Regions from separate parts of the Blautia caccae genome, predicted to be linked through region 2. Evidence: a T-box and tRNA genes for the amino acid it is inferred to sense, from the RefSeq annotation. Region 2 holds a T-box; the other holds one or more tRNA genes.
The links. A T-box is a leader RNA that pairs with one kind of tRNA and senses whether it is charged. The one in region 2 lies ahead of thrS (threonine--tRNA ligase), so its partner is inferred to be a tRNA-Thr.
Positions count from the first base shown of each region.

Region 1: it has a tRNA-Thr gene. The T-box ahead of thrS (threonine--tRNA ligase) is inferred to sense a tRNA for this amino acid. The anticodon was not compared.

Region 1 covers NZ_JBBMFP010000005.1:199,701-203,115, forward strand. Annotated here, with positions in the region: gene WMO65_RS07580 (oxidoreductase) at 1-89, shown strand, start outside; gene bilS (flavodoxin family protein BilS) at 172-696, shown strand; gene WMO65_RS07590 (zinc ribbon domain-containing protein) at 702-1,109, shown strand; tRNA gene WMO65_RS07595 (tRNA-Thr) at 1,156-1,228, shown strand; gene WMO65_RS07600 (ABC transporter ATP-binding protein) at 1,502-2,638, shown strand; gene WMO65_RS07605 (ABC transporter permease) at 2,641-3,415, shown strand, end outside.
Region 2 covers NZ_JBBMFP010000023.1:47,657-51,071, forward strand. Annotated here, with positions in the region: gene thrS (threonine--tRNA ligase) at 1-1,608, opposite strand, end outside; T-box leader at 1,668-1,862, opposite strand; gene sigG (RNA polymerase sporulation sigma factor SigG) at 1,975-2,754, opposite strand; gene WMO65_RS20625 (Gfo/Idh/MocA family protein) at 2,933-3,415, opposite strand, start outside.

The DNA.
Region 1 (3,415 bases), on a different contig from region 2:
TGTGGTGCGAGAATCCGGAAACCTGTGCCGGCAGAAAAGTCCTTAAGAAAAATCTGAGAAGAAAAAAGGAATTTATAGACAATTTATAATTTTTAAGAGTCAGGAAATATCTATTTGTCTGTCATCGTGCTATTATTAATATATCGTAAAAATGAGAGAGGATGATACCACATGAAGACGCAGGTATTGTATAAGAGCAGAACGGGCAACACGGAAAAGCTGGCAAAGGCCATATTTGCAGCAGTTCCGGGCTCGGATAAGGACATTGCCCGGCTGGACGGGCAGACAGACTATGATATGGCGGACATTTATTTTATCGGTTTCTGGACAGACAGAGGAAGCGCCAGCGTAGAAGTGCTGGATTATCTGGGCTCCCTGCAGGGAAAGAAGATCGCATTGTTCGGCACCTGCGGAATGGGAGAAAGCCCGGAGTATTTTAAGAAGATTGAGGAGAACATCCGGGTTTTCATAGAGGATGACAATGAATATCTGGGCGCATTTATCTGCCAGGGCAAGATGCCGATTCAGGTCAGGGAAAAATACAACCGTATGAGAAACGGGGATAATGACAGGCAGATTGACACCATGATACGGAATTTTGATATGGCCATGCTGCATCCTGATATGGATGATCTGGAGCATGCGGCACAGTTTGTGAGCAAAATATATGAATCATTAGAGAAGGATGGGAATTAAGAATCATGAAAGAAAAATTTGCAAGGTTTATGGCAGGACGCTACGGCACAGACAGGCTGAACCAGTTTATGCTGATCGTACTTCTGGTCTGTGCTGTCATCAATATGTTCATCAGAAATGGATATGTTTCCATGCTGCTGACTTCCTGGGAGATTCTGCTGATCGTTTTTATTTACATCAGAATGTTTTCAAGAAATCTCACGAAACGTTATGCTGAGAATCAGAAGTATCTGGCTGTGGAGAACAAGGTACGCCATTTTTTCGGACAGAAAAAGTATATCCAGCAGCAGAGAAAGGATTACCACATTTATTCCTGCCCAAACTGCAAGCAGAAGATTCGTATTCCGAAGGGAAAAGGCAAGGTAAGCGTGCGCTGTCCAAAATGTGGGACAGAATTTGTAAAAAATAGTTGAAATTTTCTCAAAATCGTGTATAATATCACTTGTGTGTGAAACACAAGCTGGAATAGCTCAGTCGGTAGAGCACTTCACTCGTAATGAAGGGGTCGTGAGTTCGAGTCTCATTTCCAGCTTTTCAGAATCCCGCAGATATGCAGGATTCTTTGTCTTTTCAGAGCTAAAAGCGCAAGGTCCTATAGCAGGACTTTACGCTTTCTTTGTTTTTCAGCGGGTTACACATTCGCCAATACTGCTCACAGCCAGCCGATATTTTTAATAACAGAGAATAAAATGGATAAAATACATCTGAATTGCCCGCCGGGAATTGACAACGCCGAACATTTGTGCCATTATATACCAGAGATAGTTTAACAAATAACAATGTTAAGATTAGAAAAGGATACTACATGAACGATATACGACACCTGCAAGAAACTCCCGCGGATTCTGCAGTGGCAGATGCGGGAAAAGAGACGTTACTGGAACTTAAGGGGATAAGCAAGAGCTTCGGGACCACAGACGTGCTCAAAGATATTGACCTTTCGATAGAAAGAGGAGAATTCATCACATTCTTAGGCGCTTCCGGCTGCGGAAAAACCACAACTCTGCGTATCATTGCCGGGCTGGAAATGCCGGACAAAGGCCAGGTGATTCTGGAAGGCCGGGATGTGACCATGCTGGAACCCCATCAGAGGGATGTGAATACAGTGTTTCAGAATTATGCCCTGTTTCCCCATATGAATGTGGAGGCAAACATCGGCTATGGCCTGAGAATCCGTAAGGTTCCCAAAAATGAAATCAGGGAAAAAGTAAAGAAAATGCTGGATCTGGTTCAGCTCTCCGGCTATGAAAAGCGTATGCCATCAGAACTGTCAGGCGGGCAGAAGCAGAGGGTTGCCATTGCCCGCTCCCTGATCAACAGCCCAAAACTCCTGCTTTTGGATGAGCCTCTGGGCGCCCTTGATCTGAAGCTCAGAAGGGCTATGCAGACAGAGCTGAAGCGGCTTCAGAAGAAGCTGGGTATTACCTTCCTGTACATAACACATGACCAGGAGGAGGCAATCAACATGTCAGACCGTATTGTGGTCATGCGTGACGGTCAGTTTGAACAGATCGGTACCCCGGATGAGATCTATAACCGCCCGAAGACCAGCTATGTGGCTGACTTTGTGGGCAATGCCAATATAATCTCCGGTGTTGTGGAGCATATAGGGGAGGAGCTTACGGATATCCGGGTGAACAACTGCCTTATCACAGCAGGGACGGCGGACGGCCTGAAAAAAGGCGGCAGGGCTGTGGTGGCTGTGAGAAGGGAAAATATCAAAGTCTGCCGCGAGTGTAAAAAAGGTCTTCCTGCAGTGATAACCGATAAATCCTTTAATGCAGGACAGCTCCACATGGCCTTTAAACTGGAGGACGGCAGGGAAGTGGTTGCCAGCCATTACGGCATAGATACAGATCTGACGGTGGACCAGAAGGTCTGTGTGGGATGGGAGCCGCAGCACGCTGTCTTCGTGGATCTGGAAGATACACAGGAGGCGTGAGGATGGAGAAAAAGAAAAGATCAGGACTGTTTCTGACGGTTGCACCCCTCTATATCTTCACCCTTGTCTTTGTGGCAGGACCGCTGCTCTATATGATAGCCCTGAGCTTTGCCACAAACAGTGACGGATGGGGGACCCTGTGGAAATTTACCCTGGAAAATTATAAGAAGATCGCAGATCCTGTTTACCTGAAGAGCTTTTCCCAGTCCTTCCAGCTTGCGTTTACCAGCACCATCTGTATCACGCTGCTGGGATATCCCTTTGGCTATTTTATGGCAAAACAGTCGGCAAAATGGAAGAAGAGGATCATGCTGCTGATCATGGTGCCTTTCTGGACCAGTTCCTTGATCCGTATGTACGGATGGATCATCCTGCTCCAGGCAAAAGGCGTGTTCAATACGCTGCTTGTGAAGCTGGGCATCATTGAGGAACCGCTGAAAATCCTCTACTCCTATCCTGCAGTTGTCATTGGCATGATTTACGCGCTGCTGCCTTTTATGGTGCTCTCCGTGTATTCCAGCGTGGAAAAAATGGACTGGTCTTTGGTGGAGGCTGCAAGAGATCTGGGGGCCAGCCGGGCCAAGGCATTTTTGACGATTACGCTGAAGCTGACGCTGCCCGGACTTTTGACGGGTGTGATCCTGTCCTTTGTGCCGTCCATGGGACTGTTTTTCATTGCGGATATTCTGGGCGGAAATAAAATCGTTCTGGTGGGCAGTGTGATCCAGGATCAGCTCACAAGAGGAAGCAACTGGCCCTTTGCGGCAGCGCTTGCTG
Region 2 (3,415 bases):
ATATTTTTCAATGAGCCATGCCAGAGTCCTCTCATAGCAGCCGATGGAGGTTCTGTGGATAATGTACGGGCGGACTTTTTCTCCGTTCTGGTCAATATAGTACATGTCAAACTGTTCAGCCAGCAGTGCATCCCACTGTATGGTGATCATGGTATCCTCTTTGCCGTATACATTTTTGGCATTGATATCTACCTTGGGGCCGTAGAAGGCGGCTTCTCCCACATCCTCCACAAATGGAACATCCAGTTCCACTAAAATGCTGCGGATATGCTGTTCCGTCTGTTCCCATACCTTGGCATCGCCGATATACTTTTCTGTATTTTCCGGGTCCCATTTGGATAAATGATAAGTCACATCATCCTGAAGGCCCAGTGTGGTCAGGCATTTCTTGGCAAGCGCCAGACAGCCTTTGAATTCTTCCACCATCTGATCCGGGCGGACGATCAGGTGGCCCTCCGAGATGGTGAACTGGCGGACACGTGTCAGGCCGTGCATTTCGCCGGAATCCTCGTTTCTGAACAGTGTGGAGGTCTCGCTGTAGCGAAGAGGCAGGTCGCGGTAGGAGCGCTGTCTGGATTTATATACATAATACTGGAAGGGGCAGGTCATGGGGCGCAGAGCAAACACTTCTTTGTCTGTCTCCTCATCTCCCAGAACAAACATGCCGTCCTTGTAGTGGTCCCAGTGACCGGATATCTTGTATAAGTCACTTTTGGCCATGAGGGGTGTTTTGGTACGGATATAGCCCCAATTGTTGTCCTCCTCATCCTCGATCCATCTCTGGAGTGTCTGGATGATCTTAGCGCCTTTTGGCATCAGCAGGGGAAGGCCCTGTCCGATCACATCAACGGTGGTGAATAATTCCATTTCACGTCCAAGCTTGTTGTGGTCACGTTTTTTGATCTCTTCCAAGTGCTGGAGATATTCGTTCAGCTCATCCTTTGTGGAAAAGGCGCTGCCGTATATTCTCTGCAGCATGGGTTTGCTGGAATCCCCTCTCCAGTAAGCACCTGAGGAGGAGGTCAGTTTAAACGCTTTGATGCCTTTTGTGTTCATAAGATGAGGTCCTGCGCACAGATCAACGAAATCTCCCTGGGAGTAGAAGGAAATCTCAGCATCTGCGGGAAGGTCTGTGATCAGTTCCACTTTGTAGGGTTCTTCTTTTTCTGTCATGAGGCGGATGGCCTCCTCTCTTGGGAGAGTGAAGCGTTCGAGTTTGTTTCCTTTCTTGATGATCCGTTTCATCTCTTTTTCCAGTTGGTCAAGGTCCTCTCTGGAAAATGGTTCTGCCTCAAAGTCATAGTAGAAGCCGGTGTCGATTGCCGGCCCGATTGCCAGTTTGGCATTGGGAAACAGATGTCTGACAGCTTCAGCCAGTACATGGGAGCAGGTATGGCGGACAACACGAAGTCCTTCCGGATCTCTGGCTGTGAGAATGTTCAGGCTGCAGTCCTTGTGGATGACAGTTCTTAAATCCACGATCTGACCGTCCACCTGGCCTGCGCAGGCAGCCCGTGCCAGTCCTTCGCTTATGTCAAAGGCAATGTCAATGACTGATTTGGATTCCGTATATTCTTTTACGGAGCCGTCTTTTAATGTGATCTTCATTCTTTTTTCCTCCATGAGTAATTGATTAAATAAAAAAAACCTGAACAATCCTAAGACTGTTCAGGGACGATAAACAAGATACCGCGGTTCCACCCTTTTTGCAAATACCACTCATTCAGACGATAACGGTGTCGGCCGGACTTTATTAAAGCCGCTCCAGGGTGGTCTTCAAATGTTTCCCCATAGAATGCTCACACCGTATGCATTCCTCTCTGCATGGATAGACATTTTACTCTTCCTGTCTACGCGTTGGATCATATGGCAGAATGCAGCGGCAGACCTGTTGAAAGGCTGCGGATACATTCTGAATTGGTGTTTAGCATATCATCTATGGGCGTGAATGTCAAGTCAGGAGCGTGAGGATTTTCAGGGACGGAGATAGTTTTTCATGTTTTTCAGCGCGTGCTTTTCCAGACGGCTGACCTGAGCCTGGGAGATGCCGATTTCCCGGGCAACCTCCATCTGGGTTTTTCCTTCGTAGAAACGCATTTCGATAATGTGTTTTTCCCTGTCATCCAGGCGTTTCATGGCCTCCTTCAGGGACAGATCCTCAATCCAGTTTTCCTCTCTGTTCTTTTTATCACTGATCTGATCCATAACATACAGGGTATCCCCGCCCTCTGTGTATACAGGTTCGTAGAGGCTGACCGGGCTTTGGATGGCATCCAGGGCATAGACAATGTCTTCTTTTTCAATGCCGATCTCCTCGGCAATCTCATTGATGGTGGGCTCTTTTAGATTTTTCTTGACGTAATTTTCTTTGGCATAGATGGCTTTGTACGCTGTATCCCGGAGAGAACGGCTGACCCGGATAGAGTTGTTGTCGCGCAGATACCTGCGGATCTCACCGATGATCATGGGAACCGCATAAGTAGAAAATTTCACGTTCAGTGTCGTGTCGAAATTGTCAATGGCCTTCATCAGCCCAATGCAGCCAATCTGGAAGAGATCATCTACATTTTCGTTGCTGGCGGAGAAACGTTTGATGATACTGAGCACCAGCCTCAAATTTCCCTTGATATATAATTCTCTGGCTTCCGTATCTCCCTTTTTGATCCGCTCGAACAGAATGTCTTTCTCTTCATTGGTAAGTACAGGGAGTTTGGAAGTGTTCACACCGCATATTTCAACTTTATTAAGTGCCATTGCAAGAATCCTCCTGGAAATTTTAATGTCTAGTAAAATGATTCTCACCTGGTGCGGACAATATACGACAACCTGGAAAATTTAATAAAGTTTTAGCCCTTGACAATTCAGAAAAACAGATATAAAAACCCCTTGTTTTCAACAAAATTGTTTGGAAAACAAGGGGTTTGGGTTATGGTTAAAGCTGTTCAAACCGGGGAATGGTGATCACTTCCCCGCCTTTCATGGCGGATTCATGTGCACAGATTCCGGTGCCGGTCCAGTAGGCGCCCATGATATCATCGATGGCGGGTTTTCGGTCTTCCAGGATGGAGCGGACGAATTCATGTACCAGGTGGGGGTGAGAACCACCGTGTCCGCCGCCTTGCTTAAAAGAGAGGTGTGTATTTTCATTGTTGTAAACCGTATTGGTGGTGAAGGATGCAATCTCATCAGGCAGAAGGTGAGCATAATCAGGTATCCTGACCCGTTCCTCCAGAATTTCTCCGCCTCTGCTGGATTCTTCTTTTTCTTCATTCAGGATATCCACTTTCTGCAGTGCTCCTGTTCTGGTGTAGATGACAGGATCTTCCTCTGCAAGCTGCTGCCACTCAAAGCTTTTATTCTCCCCATATACACGGAAACACTCAGAATAACTTCTGGCAACTCCGTATAAAAAGCG